One region of the Streptomyces sp. NPDC058045 genome, then DNA from elsewhere that is predicted to be linked to it. Evidence: riboswitches for the same ligand, from Rfam matches in the RefSeq annotation. Region 1 holds a riboswitch; each other region holds the start of a gene.

Region 1 (4,379 bases):
CGGAGTCGGCGACGAGGGCGACCTGCTCCAGGAAGTCGGCCAGGGTGGCGCCCGCGCCCTCCCCTTCTCCTTCCGCCGTCGCGGCGTTCTCCTGCTCGAACTCCAGGGCCACGGCGGCGAGTTCCTGAAGGTTCTCGATGCGGGTCTCGTCCTGCGGGTCGGTGGAGGCCTGCAACTCGGCGAGGTAGCCGGTGCGTTCCAGTATGGCTTCGAGGACGGTGGCGGGGCCGGCGCCGGATTCGACGACGGTGCGCAGGTCCTCCATGAGGGTGTTGAAGCGCTTGACCGCGTTGGCGGAGCGGGCGGCCATGCCGTAGGCCTCGTCCACCCGGCGCAGGGCCTGCGGGAAGCTGATCTTCTCCCGCTGGGCGAGCGCGTCGATCATCGCCTCGGCACGGTCGCCTATGCCGCGCTTGGGGACGTTGAGGATGCGGCGCAGCGGGACCGCGTCCTCCGGGTTGGCGAGGACGCGGAGGTAGGCGAGGACGTCGCGGACTTCCTTGCGCTCGTAGAAGCGGACGCCGCCGACGACCTTGTAGGGCAGACCGACGCGGATGAAGATCTCTTCGAAGACCCGGGACTGGGCGTTGGTGCGGTAGAAGACGGCGACATCACCGGCCTGGGCCTTGCCCGCGTCGGTGAGGCGGTCGATCTCCTCGGCGACGAACTGCGCCTCGTCGTGCTCGGTGTCCGCGACATATCCGGTGATACGGGCGCCGTCGCCGGCCTGGGTCCAGAGGTTCTTGGGGCGGCGGTTCTCGTTGCGTTCGATGACGGCGTTGGCGGCGCTGAGGATGGTCTGGCTGGAGCGGTAGTTCTGTTCCAGCAGGATGGTGGTGGCGTTGGGGTAGTCCTCCTCGAACTGGAGGATGTTGCGGATGGTGGCGCCGCGGAAGGCGTAGATGGACTGGTCGGCGTCGCCGACGACGCACAGCTCGGCGGGCGGCAGGTCCTCGGGGCTCGGCGGGGTGTCCTCGTCGCGCGCCCCGGCGGACGGCCCGACCAGCTCGCGCACCAGGGCGTACTGGGCGTGGTTGGTGTCCTGGTACTCGTCCACGAGGACGTGGCGGAAGCGGCGGCGGTAGTGCTCGGCGACATCGGGGAAGGCGCGCAGCAGATTGACGGTGGTCATGATCAGGTCGTCGAAGTCCAGCGCGTTGGCCTCGCGGAGGCGGGACTGGTACATCGCGTAGGCCTGCGCGAGCGTCTTCTCAAATCCGTCCGCCGCCTGTGCCGCGAAGTCCTCCTCGTCGATCAGCTCGTTCTTGAGGTTGGAGACCTTGGCGCTGAAGGACTTCGGCGGGAACTTCTTCGGGTCGAGGTCCAGGTCGCGGCAGACCAGGGCCATCAGGCGCTTGGAGTCGGCCGCGTCGTAGATGGAGAACGAGGAGGTGAAGCCGAGCTTCTTGGACTCGCGGCGCAGGATGCGGACGCAGGCGCTGTGGAAGGTCATCACCCACATCGCGCCGGCGCGGGGGCCGACCAGCTCCTCGACGCGCTCCTTCATCTCGCCCGCCGCCTTGTTGGTGAAGGTGATGGCGAGGATCTGGCCGGGGTGCGCACCGCGCTCGGCGAGGAGGTGGGCGATGCGGTGGGTGAGCACCCGGGTCTTGCCGGAGCCGGCGCCCGCGACGATGAGCAGCGGGGAGCCCTGGTGCGCGACGGCGGCGCGCTGGTTCTCGTTGAGCCCGTCGAGCAGTGCCGCGGCGTCCAGGGCGGGGCGCGGGGCACCGTTGCGGTAGTACGCGTCCTGGGCGGGCGGTGCGTCGAAGCGGCCCTGGAAGAGGTCGTGCGGGATCTCCTCCGGGGCTTCGTGCTCCTCGTGCTCCGGCGGGGGCGGGGGCTCCTCGGCGGCGTGCGGCGGCTCGTGTCCGCCCTGGAGGCCCTGGAGGAAACTGTCGTCAAAGAGGCTGCTGCTCATCGCCTCCCGAGTCTAGGCCGCCCCACTGACAACCCGTGCCGCCTTGCCCGGACCGCTCCCGCGCCATGTGACGTGACGCACATCAATCCCCTTACCGCACGGGCCAGTTGACGACTGCCCGCCCGCGGAAGCGGCTGCCCCGTCCCGGCGACCGTTAATCGCTCACCCCGCCCCCACGACACGCCCGCACTTCGAACACCGAGCGCGTTCGGCCCTTCACCCAGCGCGAAAGTCACGGAAATGTATCGGACAAATGGAACACCAACCTTCACATCCACCACGCGAGTTGGCTAGCGTGCCCGGCACGGGCGGCCCGTATCCCCGTCGGCGAACCGACGCCGGCACGGGCGGCCCCCGCCGAGTCCGGTGCGCCCCCGAGGCAGCCGGAGCCGGGGACCCACACGACCTTGGGGTGAATCGGTCCCACCGGGCCGTAGGGCGACCTTCCGTTCCAGCCCGAACCCGACAGCTAACCCGGTAGGCGGTCCACGGAAGGAGTCGCCGGCCTTGGCGTCGCACCGCAAGCCGCGGAACACAGGCACTCGTATCGCCGGGATGCGCACCTCCCCGGCGCTGGGTATCACCACCGCCGCCCTCACCTCGGTGGCACTGCTCTCGCAGAGCGCGCAGGCCGCGCCCGAGAAGCCCAAGCCCAGCCTGGAGGAGGTGCAGAAGAAGGTCGACGGCCTGTACCACGACGCGGGTGTCGCCACCGAGAAGTACAACGCGGCGAAGGTCCGCACCGCGGAGCAGCGCAAGGCCGCGGACAAGCTGCTCGACCAGGTCGCCGCGCGCACCGAGCAGCTCAACACGGCGCGTACGGAGCTGGGTTCGTTCGCCGCCGCCCAGTACCGCACCGGCGGTGTCTCGGACACCGCGACGCTGATGCTGGCGGACGACCCGGACCAGTACTTCGACCAGAGCCATCTGATGAAGCGGCTCACCTCGCGCCAGAAGAGCGCCGTCGACGACTACCAGAAGGAGCAGGTCGCGACGGCGAAGAAGCGGCGCGAGGCGACGAAGAGCCTGGCGAAGCTGACCGAGTCGCAGCAGGAGCTGCGCGATTCCAAGCAGACCGTGCAGCAGAAGCTGGGTTCGGCGCGGAAGCTGCTGTCGAAGCTGACCGCCGAGGAGAAGGCGCGGCTCGCGGAGATCGAGCGGAAGAAGCAGGAAGAGGCCAGGCGCAAGGCGGAGGAGAAGGCCCGCAAGGAGGCCGCCGAGAAGAAGCGCCGCGAGGAGGAGGAACGCAAGAAGCGGGAGGAGGGCGGCGGCGGTTCTGGCGGTTCGGGCTCGGACACCGGCGGCGGTTCCGGTGGCTCCGGCGGTTCGGGCGCCGGTTCCGGTGGCTCGTCCGGCGACTACGCGACCAAGGCGGCGAAGGTACTGGCGTTCGCCCGCGCCCAGATCGGCAAGCCCTATGTGTGGGGCGCCACCGGCCCCAACGCCTACGACTGCTCGGGCTTCACCCAGGCCGCGTGGCGGGCGGCCGGTATCACCCTGCCCCGCACCACCTGGGACCAGGTCAAGGTCGGCACCACGGTCTCGGTGGACAACGCCAAGCCGGGCGACCTGGTCTTCTTCTACAACGACATCAGCCATGTCGGGATCTACGTCGGCGGCGGCAACATGATCCACGCGCCGAAGCCCGGGGCGAACGTCCGCACCGAGTCGATCTACTACATGCCGATCCACAGCGTGGTGCGGCCCGCCTGAACCGCGGTACGGGTGACCCCGTCCGCGCGGGCGGGCGGGGTCAGGTCCACAGCACGGCGATGAAGACGTTCGCCGTGGTGAGCAGGCCGACCAGGCCGAACAGCCGCTTGTCCACCGTCTCCTCGTCGCGCTTCACATAGACCAGGCCCAGGATGACGATGAGGATCAGCAGCTTCAGGCCGATCTTGACGTGGTCGAGGCCGTAGCGCTGGGACTCGTTGATGCCGACCAGGGCTATCCCCGTGACCAGCATGGTGAGCGCGCCGTGCAGCATCGCCGGGACGAAGCGGGCGGCCCCCTGGCCCATCGCCTTCATCTGGGTGAGGAAGCCGCCCAGCAGCGAGGCGATACCGATGATGTGCAGCCCGACGAAGAGATGGAGGAGTACGTCCATGCCGGGAGCCTAGCCCGGGGGTACCGGCAGGTCATCGGGCCGGGGGTGCTTTCCGGTCTGCGTAAGGCACGGCGGTGGGGCGGCCGTTAGCACGGCGGAGGCGGCGGGGGCCGGGGATCGCCGGTTCCGTCGGAGCCTGATTGGAATGCGAGATTCCGCTCCCACCCGGATCGTCACTTTCCGCCAACACCCGCTCCCGTACGGTCACTTGCGTACAGCGGGTCACGAACCGGTCACGCTCGCGGCTAGCGTCCTTCGCCGGATGCCGTCGAGGTGCGGCGGCGCAGGCAGTGAAAGGACGTGGCCCCTTTGGCAGCGCACAGAAAGTCCGGCCGGCGGCTCCTCGCCGGC
Region 2 (4,379 bases), on a different contig from region 1:
CCCCTCGGGGCGGTGGTGCCGGGGCGTCGTACCTTCTTTCGGGAACCGCGGCCGGGACTTGCGGGCGGCGGCGGCCGCGTACTGGTGGGCGGGTGCAGGGGGCCGAGTCGACACCGGCCAGCGACCGACCCGCCAGAAAGCCATATGTTCCGCCGGACACGACCCAGGCCCGCCGTACCTGCTCGGTACCTACTCCGTGTCCTGGATCGGCAGCAGGTCCGGGCGTTTGGCCTCGATGTGGTCGCCGGAGGATTCGCCGCGGAGGCGGCGTCCGATCCAGGGCACCAGGTACTCGCGGGCCCAGTGGATGTCGTCGCGCCGCAGGTCGAGGGTGCCGCGCGGCGGTTCCGGGGGCCACGGCTGGTCCGGGTCGGCGGGCACCTCCAGGCCGAGGACCTGCGCGGCGCGGAGGGCGACCCGGGTGTGGCCCTCGGGTGAGAGGTGCAGCCGGTCGCCGTCCCAGGCGCGGCGGTCCTGGACGGTCTTGAGGGACCACAGGTCGAGCACCGGGCAGCCGTAGCGGTCGGCGACGGCGCGGACATGCCCGTTGTAGGTGGCGATCTTGCCGCGGAGCCGCTTGAGCACGGGCACATCGCGGGTGTCGAAGCCGGTGGTGACCATCACGGTGCCGACTGCGGAACTGAGGTCGGCCACCGCGCGCTCGAAGCGTTCGGCCACGTCGTCCGGGTCGGTGCCGGGGCGGATGATGTCGTTGCCGCCGGCGCAGAACGTCACCAGGTCGGGGGCGAGTTCCCGGGCCCGCGGCACCTGGTCGGCGACGATCTGGTCGAGGAGTTTGCCGCGTACGGCGAGGTTGGCGTAGCGGAAGCTGTGTTCGGGCACGCGGTCGTCGAGGAGGACGGCGAGGCGGTCGGCCCAGCCGACGAAGTGCCCGTCGCGGCCCGGGTCCCCGACGCCCTCCGTGAAGCTGTCGCCGAGGGCAGCGAAGGACCGGATCGCGTCACTGGTGAAGGATGTCGGCTCTGCCACGTGACGACATCCTTCACCGCGACCAGTGACCTACGCCACCGTAGCCAGGCGTTGACGGTGGGTGAGATACGCCACCCGGCCGTCCGCCGTGCCCGGGATCAGATGGTCAGGCCGTGCGAGCGCAGATAGGCGACCGGGTCGACATCGGAGCCGTAGTCCGGGCCGGTGCGGATCTCGAAGTGCAGATGCGGTCCGGTGACGTTGCCGGTGGCGCCGGAGAGCCCGATCGGCGTCCCGCCGGACACCTGTTGCCCTGCGGCGACGGCCAGTTGGGACAGATGCGCGTACTGCGAGTACCTGCCGTCGTCGTGCCGGACGACGACCTGGTTGCCGTAGGCGCCGCCCCACCCGGCGGAGACGACGGTGCCCGCGGCGACGGCGCGCACCCCGGTGCCGGTGGGCACCACGAAGTCGGTACCGGTGTGGTAGCCGCTGGACCACATCCCGCCGGCCTGGTGGTACGGGGTGCCGACGGTGGCACCGGCCACGGGCAGCGCATAACCGCCGGCGGAGGCGGACGCGGCGGCGGGCTTGGGGGCGGCGGCCTTGGGGGCGGCACTCCGGGGTGCGGTCTCGGCGGCGGTCTCGGGTGCGGCCTTCGCCGCGCCGGGCTTGCCGAGGGTGAGTCGGAGACCGGGGTGGATCAGCGACGGGTCCGAGCCGATGGCGCCGCGGTTGTCCCGGTACAACTGCCGCCAGCCGCCGTCGACTTGCTGCGCCTTCGCGATCCGCGCCAGGCAGTCCCCGGCCTGCACGGTGTAGGTGGCGGCGGACGCGGTCCCCGTCGCGGCCCGGGTCTGCGCCGGGGCCTGGGCGGGCTTGGCGGACTGGCCGGGGGCGGCGTGCGCCGCGGGGGCACCCAGCAGCGGCAGCGCGAGCGCGGCGCCCCCGGTACCGGCCACGGTCAGCGAGCGGGACAGGAAGGTCGTGCGGGTACGGCGGTGTCTACCCTTCGCGGGCATGGCGGGTCCTCTCCGGCGCCTGCGAGGTGAGCTGTCGGGTTCGGACTGGAGATGCCCGGCCGCCTTCTCGTAGCGGCTTCACCCCTAGCCGTCCGGGACGGCGTGGTACCTGTCGGGTCCCCCGCTCCTGCCGGCAGTGGGTCGGTTGGATTCCGGACGGTGGCAGGATTCGGCGTCCGTCCGGAGTGAGCGCGACCGTAGGCGAATGCACGTGGCGGCGACAAGCACGGAATGCGCGGGCGGAATGCTTTTCCCAGATCCTTTACGGAGAATGCGGTCACGCTCCGTGGACCGTTGATCTTCCGGAATTGCGGGAACGTTCTCAACGCCCGCCACTTCCCGCCCTCTTACCCACCCGCCTCCCTTCCGGCCACCACCACCCACCGTCACCACTATGATCCTGCTCACCCTCTCGCGCCTCATAACCCGGCATTCCAGGGCGACTTGGGGCGAGTGGTGACACTTCCGATGTGATGGCAATCGCCCGGTTTCCTCAACGCGCCTCTATATGGCCTTATATACGGCAGACCGGAACAGATCGACTCGCAGCCCATGATGTGCGACCCATGCTGTACCGCCGCCCCATGCCGTAGGGTCGGGACTTCGTGCCCATCGGCGAGCGGAGCCGGTGGCCGAACGGGAGGAGCCCACGTGACGCAGCAGGTCCCCTCGACCGAACCCCGACTTGACGGTGTGCGCAATTTCCGCGATGTGGGCGGGCTGCCCACCACCGACGGCCGGCAGGTGCACCCGGGACGGCTCTTCCGCAGCGGCCATCTCGCGCACGCCACCAAGGCGGACACCGAATTCCTGCGCACCCTGGGACTGCACACCGTCTTCGATTTCCGTAATTCCGCCGACCGCGCCCTGGACGGTCTGGATGTGGAGATCGACGGCGTACGCAATGTGAGCATTCCGCTCAACGACCCCGCGGACGGCGCCGAGTTCTGGAAGATGGTGCGCCACGGCGACCTGGACCAGCTCCGTGCCCTGCTCGCCGAGGGCCGCGCCGCCCAGCGCATGATCGACTCGTACCGGGTGCTGATCACCGACCGCACCGACGAGTTGGGGCGGGTGCTGCGGTCGCTCGCCGAGGACAGTGTGCCGGCGCTGATGCACTGCGCGGCCGGCAAGGACCGGGCCGGGGTGACCGTCGCCGTCACCCTGCTCGCGGTGGGTGTGGAACGGGACGCGGTCGAGGCCGACTACCTGGAGTCCAACGCGCGGCACCGCCGGTACCGGGTGCACCGCGCCGGCAACGCCCCGGGCGGCACCTCCGACGAGGTGATGGAGCTGCTCAGCCCGCTCTTCGACGCCCGCGCCGAGTATCTGGCGGCGGCCTTCGACACCATCGAGTCCACCTGGGGCGGGACCGAGGCCTATCTCACCGAGGGCCTGGGGCTGACCGCCGAGGTGCGGGAGCGGTTGCGCGCCCGGCTGCTGGACTGACCGCCCACACCTACCGCTATCCGGACTCCGCGCCCAGCTTGAAGAGCAGGTACAGGAACGCCGCCAGGCCGTGCACCACGACCACGTACACCACCAGCCGGATCCAGATGGAGCGGGGCAGTTTGTCCTCGGGAACCATCCGCCGCACCGGGGCCTGGGGGGTGGGGTCGTCCTCCGGGTGGACCGGTGGGTTCACGGGGTGCCTCCCGGGGCGGTGTGGCCGGCGGCCGGGCCGAGGCAGAGTGCGGCGGCCGGGCTCTGCAACAGCGTGTGCAGGAAGAGCAGTTCGAGGCCGTCCTCGTCGGCGGCGGCGATCCGGTGCGGGGTGAGCGAGTCGAAGTGGGCGCTGTCGCCCGGCCCGAGGAGGCGGGTGCTGTCGCCCAGCCTGAGCCGCAGCCGCCCGCGCAGTACGTACAGCCACTCCTCCCCCGGGTGCACTCGCACGATGTCGCCCTGGCTGCCGTACGGCACCCGTACCCGCAAGGCCTGCATGGCGCGGCCGGGCGCACTGGCCTGGAGGTAGGTCCAGCCGCCCGCGGTGTTCGGCTCCATGTCGGCGGAGCGGATCACCGAGCGGGGGTCGGCGGGTGTCTCGCCGAGGAGGTCGGCCACGGTGGTGGCGTAGACCCGGGCCAGGGCGAGGAGCATCGGCAGGGAGGGCTGACGGCGGCCGGTCTCCAGCCGGGAGAGGTGGGCGGGCGAGAGTCCGGCGTCGCGGGCGGCGGCCTCCAGGGTGAGTCCGGCGCGGCGGCGCAGCTCGCGCAACTGGGGTGCTACGGCGGTCAGTTCGGCTGCGGTGGGACCGGTCGGCTCCGGGGCTGCGGGGCCGGGCGGCTCCGGATCGGATGCGCTCATAGTTCGATTGAGCCAGAGCAATGCCTCCCAGGCAAATAACTTGCCCGAGAGGCAAAAGAGCTTGGGTCCGCTCAGCGGTGGGCGATGGCCTGGGTCACCAGTGTCCTGCCGAAGTCCCACATC
Region 3 (4,379 bases), on a different contig from region 1:
CACGCACGGTGTCCGAGTACGAGGCGTACGCCACCTCGCTGGCCTTTCTGCGGCACCGCACCCGGCGGGCCGGGCGTCCGGGGCCCGACTACGCGGCGCGGGAGCGGGCGCTGCTGCACGAGTTGTGGTCGCGGCGGGCGGTGGCCGGGCCGGCCCTGGAGTACGCGGCGCGGGCGGCGGCCCCGGTGCCCGTCCCACCGTGGGGCCCCTGGCCCGCCTGGGACCCCCGCACCGCACCCCACCCCCACCTCAACCCGTACGCACACCCGTCTCCGCTCCCGTATCAGCACCCGTATCCCAATCCGTACGCGCAGCCGCCCGCCCCGCAGCGGTACCCGGGCGGTGCGGGAACGGGCGGTGCCTGAACGGGCTTTGCGCGGGCGGGTGTTGGGGGCGGGCGCAGGCCGGCGGCCCTGGCGTCGGGGGGGTGTCGCCAGGGCCGCCGGGGTGTGGGGTGTCAGGGGTTGATGCCCTTGTTCTGGAGCCAGCCCAGCGGGTCGATGGCTCCGGCGCCGCCGGGGTGGACCTCCAGGTGGAGGTGGGGGCCGGTGACGTTGCCGGTGGCGCCGACGCGGCCGATGGTGTCGCCGGTGGTGACCTTCTGCCCGGCGCTGACGTTCAGCGAGGACTGGTGGCAGTACCACAGCTCGGTGCCGTCATCGAGTTCGAGGACGGTGCGGTAGCCGTAGGCGCCGGCCCAGCCGGCCTCCTTGACGGTGGCGGTGTGGATGGCCTTGAGGGGGGTGCCGGTGGGGGCGGCGAAGTCGAGGCCGGTGTGGTGCCCGGAGGACCACATGGCGCCGGGGTCCCCGAAGTGCGAGGTGAGGGTGTAGGAGACGGCGGGGAGGCTGAAGCTCTTGGCGAGCTTGGCGAGGCGCTCCCGCTCCCGCTTCTTCGCGGCCTCCTCGGCGGCCTTCTTCTTCGCCGCCTCCTTCTTGGCCTTGATGTCGTCCGCGGCCTTCTTCTGCTGGCTGGCGGCCTCTTCGGCGGCCTTCTGCGCGGCGGCGTCCTGGGCGGCGGCAGCGGCGGCGGACGAGGCGTGGTCCTGCTGTTGCTCGGCCTGCTGGAGGATGCGGCTGCGCAGTGCCTCACCGGCGTCGGTGGTGCCGTCCTCGGTGTCGGTGGTGGTGAGCCCGGCGCCGGTGAGCGGTGCGGCCTGGGTGGTCGTCTCGTCGCCGGAGTCGTCGGAGATCAGGGAGCCGACGCCGGGCAGTGACTTGGCGTCGGGCAGGGAGTCGGTGACGGTCGACAGGTCCGGTACGGAGACGCTCACCGGGGGCTTGCCCTGCGCGGAGGCTATGCCGCCGGCGCCGACCGCGGCGATCACGCCGACGCCGAGGACGGTGGAGGAACGGGCCAGGCCGCCGCGCTGCTTGGCGACACGGTGCCGGCCGCGGACCGGGCGGACGGTGTCCTCGGTGGGGTTCCACTCCTGATAGTCGTCCTCGGCCTCGGGCTGCTCGGGGCCCGGGTAGGCGTCGAAGTAGGCGGTGCCGTGGCCTTCCGCCTCCCACTGGTCCTGGTAGGCGCCCTGGTGCTGGTAGGCGCCGCGGGGGGCGGGGACGGTGAAGGCGCGGGTGCTGCCGTAGGGGTCGAACCCGTCGGGGAAGGCGCCGTGGGGGTGGGGCGCGTAACGGGGCTCGGGGGCAGGGCGGTTGGACGCCACGGGGGCGTGCTCCTTTCCTTCCTTCTCGCCTACCGGGTTAGCTGACGGGTTCGGAGCAGGAAGGTCTCCTACCGGCTTCCTTCACACAGGCAGGGAAGGAGGCCGGATTCACCCCAAGTTGGTGGTTCCCCGGTTCCCTTGCGGGATTCGGCGCGTGCGCACGGAGCCGACGCTGGTGACGGCTGGGACGACCGCGCTGCGTTATCGAACGTTAATAGACGAGGGGGTTCGATTCCAAGCCGTTCCGGCTGATCGTTGACGGCGGGGCAGCGGACTTTTCGGGGCACCTGCGGGCGGATGCGGCCGAGTTGAACCGCGTTCCGCGAAGTGCGCGCTTCTGACGGGTGCTCAGTTCCGGTGCGCAGCGGCGTCGCACGGTCACCCCTGGTAACGCGGGCCTCGCCTGCGGCTCTTTCACCGCGGCCGGATGCCCTCCGGGCCGGTCCACGGGGTGATGGGGCGGCGTACCGCGAGTAGCGCCAGGTCGTCGGTGGACCCGTCGCCGGTGTAGCGGCGGACGTCTTCGACGAGGGTGGTGAGCATGGCGCCGGGGGTGCGGAAGACGCGGCCGGTGAGAAAGGTCACGGGATCGTAGAAGGTTCCGTGACGGTCGCGGGCCTCGGTGAGGCCGTCGGTGAAGAGGAGGAGGGTGGCGCCGGGCGGGAAGTCGGTCTCGGTGGACCGGTCGGGCCGGCCGCCGAGGTCGCCGAAGCCCAGCGGGAGCGCGGCCTCCGCGGGCGGCAGTTCGCGGAGTCTGCCGTCGACGGCGAGGAGCAGCGGGTCGGGGTGGCCGCGGTTGAGGAGCCGCAGCCGGGATTCGCCGTGCGGGATCTCGACGAGGACGGCGGTGGCGAAGCTCTCCAGGGCGGCGTCCCGGCCGGGGCCGGTGGCGGGTTCGTCGCCGTAGCGCAGGACGGCGTCCCGGCTGAGGGCCCGGTCGAGTCGGCGGGCGACGGCCTCCAGGGTGTTCTCCCATTCCGCGGCCTCCCGGAAGGCGCCGATGACGACGGCGACGGCGCCGACCGCGTCCATGCCCTTGCCGCGTACGTCGCCGAGGACGATGCGGATGCCGTGCGGCGTGTCCTGCACGGCGTAGAAGTCGCCGCCGATGAAGGCCTCCGCCTGGGCGGCCTCGTAGCGGGCGGCGATGTCGAGGCCGGCGAGGCGGGCCGGCGGTGCGGGCAGTACGGCGCGCTGTGCGGCTTCCGCGACCTGCCGTGAGGAGGCGAGCAGGGCGTCGCTGCGGCGTACTTCGCGGTTGATGAGGACGGCGAGCAGGCTGACGACGAGGAAGGTGGCGATCCCGCTGACGCCGCGGGTCTGGGCGATGTCGCCGACGTCGAGGCGGCGGACGATCATGATGGCGAGGGAGGCGAGTCCGATGAGCACGGTGCCGCGGAGCCGGTAGAAGGTGGCGGCGACGAGGGGCGGCGCCACCAGGACCGGCACCACGCTGTAGCGGACCGGCACCACGGCGACGACCAGGGCCGACACGGCGATCAGCAGCACCGGCAGGGCGCGGACGAAGTTCTGTTCGGTGAGGAGGCGGCTGGCCGTGTGGGGCACCGGGCCGGGCTGCCCGTTCTCGTCTGATATTGGCTGGCCCACCTGCGTCTCCCGCCGCCTCGCGCCCGCTGCGGCGCCCCGTACAGGTTCTCCCGCCGCGGCCGACCCGGCGACCCGTGCGGTCCGACCGGTCTACGGGGTCCGGCCGGGAACGCACCGAGGGGCCGGAACCATTTTCTGGTTCCGGCCCCTCGGCCTTCAGTAGCGGGGACAGGATTTGAACCTGCGACCTCTGGGTTATGAGCCCAGCGAGCTACCGAGCTGCTCCACCCCGCGTCGATGAGTTGAAGTGTACGCCATTCGCGGGGTGCCGCGCACATCGCGCCCGGCAGGTCACTTCCCGGGGCTGTCGTCGTGGGTGAGGGTCTCCCAGGCGACGAACAGGTCGTCGGTGCCGGCGGGCCGGGTCCTCCGGTTCAGTTTGTCGGTCTGCGGCAGCGACAGATGGAGCCGGTTCTCCAGGTGGTTGGCGTCGACCTCCAGGTCGGGGCCGAGGGTGCGTTCCACCTTGCCGCCGCAGAGCCAGCCGGGGGCGCGGGCGCCGAGCTGGTAGCGGGAGTGGAATTCCAGGGCGGCCTTCAGCCGGTCCTTCACCCCGGAGTACAGGTCGACGCCCTGGTGCCAGGCGGTCTCCGCGATATGCCCGGTGGCGGCGAGCGAGTAGCCGACGTGCATGAAGTTGCGGCAGGTCTCCTGCCCGAGGCCGTCGGCGTAGACGTTCTGCCCGAACCAGTAGGTGTCGATCTGCCGCGGGGTGCGGGAGCTGCTGCCGGGCACCGTCCTGGGGCTCTTCCCGTCGGAGGAGAGGTAGAAGTACGCGGGGACGCGGGACTTGAAGCGGGCGAGGGAGGTGTCGAAGGTGCGGTGGTCGTCGAGGAAGACGGCGATGGCGATGGCGGCGTCCGTCATGGCGAGGTCCCAATTGCCGTTGTAGTCGGGGACCTTCTTGTCGACCTCGGGCAGGTACGCGGTGCGCAGCATGGTCTCGAAGCGGTGCACCCGGGGCTCGGGCCAGCCGGCGCCGGTGTGGCGGACGATCTCCGCGGCGCGGGCCCAGGTGGAGCCGGCCCACGCGGTCTGGAGTCCGGCGTTGCCGTCGGTGTGCCGTTTCACCTCGGCGGACCAGGCGTCCATGATCTGCTCGGCT
Region 4 (4,379 bases), on a different contig from region 1:
GCGGCGCCGTGTTCCGTGACCAGTCGGGACGCGGCCTCCAGCAGGCGGCTGCGGTTGCGGGCGGCGTCCGCGCGCAACGGGCTCTCGCCGCCGGGCGGGATCACGGGGAGGCCGGACGGTGCGGCGCCGGACCCGGGCGGGGGCGGTGGGAGGCCGGTCATGAACCCAGCGTAACGTCTTTCCGGGATTAAGTGGACCGTGGTCCGGATAGGTGCTACAACTTTAAACGGACCTCGGTCCGGTTGGTAGCCGTCGCCCCGGGGACGGCCCGCCCGTCGTACCGCAGTCCCCTTATCCGCACGCTCCACCGCCCTACCGCCCTACCCACCGATCCGTCCTCGGACGCCCCCGCGCGTATCGATGACGCCCTTGCCTTCAGGAGTCCCCCCATGTCCATACGCATCCTCGCGCTCGTCGGCAGCCTCCGCGCCGGCTCCCACAACCGCCAGTTCGCCGAGACCGCCGTCAAGAACGCGCCCGAGGGCGTCGACATCTCCCTCTACGAGGGCCTGGCCGAACTGCCCTTCTACAACGAGGACATCGACATCGAGGGCAGCGTCCCGGCCGCCGCCGCCAAGCTGCGTGAGGCCGCCGGTCGGGCCGACGCCGTCCTGCTCTTCACCCCCGAGTACAACGGCACCATGCCCGCCGTGCTCAAGAACGCCATCGACTGGCTGTCCCGCCCCTTCGGCGCCGGCGCCCTCAGCGGTCTCCCGGCCGCCGTCGTCGGCACCGCCTTCGGCCAGTACGGCGGGGTGTGGGCGCAGGACGACGCCCGCAAGTCGCTGGGGGTGGCCGGTGCGCATGTGCTGGAGGGCGCCAAGCTGTCCATCCCCGGCTCGGTGACCCGCTTCGCCGAACTCCACCCCGGCGACGACGCCGAGGTGGTGACCGGCCTCACCGAGGTCCTGCGCCACATCACCGAAAAGGCCGAAGCGGCCGCCTGACCGGCCCGGCATCCGGACTCCGTATCCGGCATCCGTAACCGTTGCGCCCCTCCCTGCCCGGGAGGGGCGCAACGGGTTTTTGCTCCCGGTGCGGCCTACATGAACACCCGTACCGGCAGGGCGGCTTCGGGGACGCGGCCCCGTTGCGTGCGATTACATGTGCCATGTCAGGCTATGCGTTGTATGGGCGTTTTAGGGCATTGATGGGGTAAGTGTGCAGTCTGGGTTATCCGGGTAACTTGTGGGCTCATGGCCGTTGTTGGGTGATGCGCGGTGTTGGTCGGGGTCGTGAGATGGGTCACGGGGGAGTGGGCGGTGGTCGAGGGGTGGTGGAATCGGCGGGCCGTCATCTTCCTTTCCCGGATGCAAAGTTGAAGCAAGTGCCCGGAAGTGGAAAAAGCGATCTTTCCTTTTTGGATCATTGCCGCGCATTGTGCTGCGAATTCAGGACTTGTTCGCCCGGATCGGTCTCGCTTACGGTCACGGAACTCCGGACGGAACGCCTAATCCTGCCGCCGACCGGAATCCGTAACCGATCACTTACGGGCAGGAGCGGGGGAACCAGGTAAGTCGCCGTTCTATTGCGGAACGGCTTGGGGTGAAGCCGTGTGCGTCCATACGGCCGGGCATCTCCAGCCCGAACCCGACAGCTCACCTCGCAGGCGCCGGAGAGGAATTCGCCATGCCCGCAAAGGGTAAGCACCGCCGTGCCGGGATCCGTTCGCTGAAGCGCACCCTGGCCGTCGCCGGCACCGGTGGTGCCGCACTCGTCCTGCCGCTGGTCACCGTCGACACGGCATCCGCCACCCCGTCCGCACCGCAGGTCAGCGTCAAGCACACCGCGGCCCACACCGCCGCGGCGAAGTCCGCCGGCACCATCTACGCGGTGGTGCACGGCGATTCGCTTTCGAAGATCGCCCACAAGCACTCGGTACGCGGCGGCTGGCACAAGCTGTACGAGGACAACCGCCGTGCGGTCGGCGGAAATCCGAACCTCATTCACCCCGGACTCAAGCTGACGATCGGTGGGAAGGCCGCCGCGCCCAGCGCCGGAAAGTCCGCCCCGAAGAAGGCCGAAAGCTCCGCGAAGGCCGAGCGTTCCGCCGCCAAGAACCGCGCCAACCGCTCCGAACGGCGCGCCCCGCGCACCGCCACGAAGAGCAAGGTCGTCACCGCTGCCGCGAAGACCTACAGCAACAACCTCGACGGCTGGATCCGGGAATCCCTGGATGTCATGGCGCAGCATGGCATTCCCGGTTCCTACAACGGCATTTACCGCAATATCATCCGCGAGTCCGCCGGTAATCCGATGGCGATCAACAACTGGGACTCCAACGCCGCGAAGGGCACGCCCTCCAAGGGCCTGCTCCAGGTGATCGACCCGACCTTCCAGGCGTACCACGTGCCGGGCACCTCCCTGAACAGCTACGACCCGGTGGCCAACATCGTGGCCGCGTGCAACTACGCCGCCGACCGCTACGGCTCCATCGACAACGTCAACGGCCCCTACTGACAGGCCCGTTGACGGCAGTAACCGGCGTCCCCTCGCCCGACCGGCGCCCCCTTCCCACCGCGGCACACGCGGCGGTGAAGGGGGCGCCGATCGTCGTCAGGGTCCCGGGGGCGCGGTCCGGCCGGTGGCGGGGCGGGCGAGATCGAGGGCCCGGCAGGCCAGCCACAGGTCGTGGCGGGCGCTCGGACTGTGCAGCAGCGAGCGTTCCAGCAGCGCCTCCAGCCGGGTGAGGCGCTTGCGGGCGCCGGGCACGGAGATGCCCAACTCGGCGGCGGTGGACGGCAGATGGGCACTGTGGCGGAGCCAGGAGTGCAGGGTGGCGGCCAGTGCGGCCCCGGCGGGCTCGTCGAGCGGCCGCAGTTCCTCCGCGGCCCAGGCGGCGAACTCGGGGCGGGCCAGCAGATCGTCCAGGACCGGCGCGGGCCCGTCGCCGGCGGTGGCGGGGTGGGGTCTGCCCGGGGTGGCGCGGATCCGGAGGGCGAGGGCCAGCGCCGCCTGGTCGCCGAGCCGCGCCAGGTCCAGCCCGACCAGCTCCTCCACCAGCCGCAGCCGTACCGCCAGTGTGTTGCGGTGGATCTTCAGCTGGCGGACCGCGCGGGAGGAGAACGACAGCCACGAGGAGAGGGTGGCCGCCAACTCCTGCCCGTCGGGGTCCTGGCCACGCCGCGGCACATGGTCGCGCAGCGGGGCCAGCAGCTCGTCCGCCCAGCGCGAGCCGGCCGCCCCGACGAGCAGCGCGGGATCGCCGCCGCTGCCGAACCGGGCCCGCCGCCCGGCCTGTTCACCGGCGACCGCCAGCGCGTGGAAGGCCTGCGCGTAGCCGGTGGCGATGTCGACCAGCGGCACCGGGTGGCTGACCCCGACCACGCAGTCCGCGGCCTCCTCGGTGATCTCCGCGTCCAGTGGTTCCGCGGCCCGGTCGGGCGGCGAGGGGGCGATGACGATCACATGGTGGGAGTAGACGGGGCAGCGCACCACCCAGGCCCGGCCCTGCCACAGCCGCCGGCACACCTCGATCACCGCGTCCCGCCGCGGCTGCGGGCAGCGCACCACGTACAGCGCGGCGTGGTCGGGGAGTTGGGGGCGGAGGGCGCCCGCTATGCGGCGGGCGGCGGAGAGTTGGCCGGTCATCAGGAGGTGCAGGACGGCCTCGCGGTTGCGGGCCTCGGCGAGTTCGACCCGGTGCCGCTGCTCCTGGGCGCGCTCGCTGGTCCAGCACAGTCCCAGCGGCACGGTGAGATCGGCCAGCAGTACGGGAAGCCCCGCCGGTATCGGGGTGCCGATCACCAGGGCGAGCAGCGGGGCGCCGGTGTCCGGGTCGGCGGCCGCGTCCAGCGGCAGCAGGAAGGCGGTGCGGCCGCCACCGCCGAGGGAGACGGAACGCAGTCCGCGGTCGGTGAGCCGGCGGGCGGCGGCCGCGGCCAGTTCCGCCGCCTTCCCGTCCTCGGCCCGGTCGTGCGGGGGATGCCGGGCGAGTTCCCGGCCGTCGGGGGTGAGCAGTGCGGCCCAGCCGCCGGTGCGCCGGACCAGCCAGTCCAGGAGTCCCTTGCTGCCGCCGGAGCGGGCCAGCCGGTTCATCCGGAGCAGGTCCTCGGCACGGCGCCCGCCGTACCCGGCGGCGTCCATGCCACCGCCGTGCCGCGTCCCGCCGCCGTCCACCGCTGCCCCACTCCCGTCCCGGCGCCCCGAGGGTGTTCCTCTCCGGTGAGCGGGTCCGCTATGGCCCAATGGCGCCGGACCTGCGACGATACCGGTTACCTACGGGTTTGTAGGGGTCGAGGTGGCCGTCGTCACTGTGCGCGGTGAAACCGCCCTCGCAGATCACCGTGCGAGATGATCCTCGAACTGGCGAGCGGTCCGCTCTACGATCGGCCTGGGCCGGGGGAGTCAGGGGAGTCCCCCAGGCCAGGCCGGGTGCG

What was found. Region 1 has a riboswitch for cyclic di-AMP ahead of ACFVST_RS04865 (NlpC/P60 family protein). Riboswitches for the same ligand answer to the same signal wherever they lie in the genome.
Region 2: linked by a shared signal. The riboswitch ahead of ACFVST_RS01195 (M23 family metallopeptidase) and the one ahead of ACFVST_RS04865 (NlpC/P60 family protein) in region 1 are both predicted to bind cyclic di-AMP.
Region 3: linked by a shared signal. The riboswitch ahead of ACFVST_RS24695 (M23 family metallopeptidase) and the one ahead of ACFVST_RS04865 (NlpC/P60 family protein) in region 1 are both predicted to bind cyclic di-AMP.
Region 4: linked by a shared signal. The riboswitch ahead of ACFVST_RS15995 (transglycosylase SLT domain-containing protein) and the one ahead of ACFVST_RS04865 (NlpC/P60 family protein) in region 1 are both predicted to bind cyclic di-AMP.

Annotation. Positions count from the first base shown of each region.
Region 1 covers NZ_JBHVRR010000004.1:194,383-198,761, reverse strand. Annotated here, with positions in the region: gene pcrA (DNA helicase PcrA) at 1-1,921, opposite strand, end outside; cyclic di-AMP (ydaO/yuaA leader) riboswitch at 2,267-2,421, shown strand; gene ACFVST_RS04865 (NlpC/P60 family protein) at 2,429-3,634, shown strand; gene ACFVST_RS04860 (hypothetical protein) at 3,675-4,028, opposite strand; gene ACFVST_RS04855 (NlpC/P60 family protein) at 4,338-4,379, shown strand, end outside.
Region 2 covers NZ_JBHVRR010000001.1:250,475-254,853, forward strand. Annotated here, with positions in the region: gene ACFVST_RS01190 (SGNH/GDSL hydrolase family protein) at 190-990, opposite strand; gene ACFVST_RS01195 (M23 family metallopeptidase) at 1,089-1,952, opposite strand; cyclic di-AMP (ydaO/yuaA leader) riboswitch at 1,956-2,137, opposite strand; gene ACFVST_RS01200 (tyrosine-protein phosphatase) at 2,604-3,401, shown strand; gene ACFVST_RS01205 (DUF6126 family protein) at 3,418-3,597, opposite strand; gene ACFVST_RS01210 (helix-turn-helix domain-containing protein) at 3,594-4,256, opposite strand; gene ACFVST_RS01215 (aspartate aminotransferase family protein) at 4,328-4,379, opposite strand, start outside.
Region 3 covers NZ_JBHVRR010000053.1:17,679-22,057, forward strand. Annotated here, with positions in the region: gene ACFVST_RS24690 (PrsW family intramembrane metalloprotease) at 1-365, shown strand, start outside; gene ACFVST_RS24695 (M23 family metallopeptidase) at 458-1,666, opposite strand; cyclic di-AMP (ydaO/yuaA leader) riboswitch at 1,678-1,829, opposite strand; gene ACFVST_RS24700 (PP2C family protein-serine/threonine phosphatase) at 2,081-3,274, opposite strand; tRNA gene ACFVST_RS24705 (tRNA-Met) at 3,435-3,508, opposite strand; gene ACFVST_RS24710 (alginate lyase family protein) at 3,566-4,379, opposite strand, start outside.
Region 4 covers NZ_JBHVRR010000022.1:71,809-76,187, reverse strand. Annotated here, with positions in the region: gene ACFVST_RS16005 (TetR/AcrR family transcriptional regulator) at 1-161, opposite strand, end outside; gene ACFVST_RS16000 (NAD(P)H-dependent oxidoreductase) at 390-947, shown strand; cyclic di-AMP (ydaO/yuaA leader) riboswitch at 1,471-1,625, shown strand; gene ACFVST_RS15995 (transglycosylase SLT domain-containing protein) at 1,630-2,460, shown strand; gene ACFVST_RS15990 (helix-turn-helix domain-containing protein) at 2,557-4,086, opposite strand.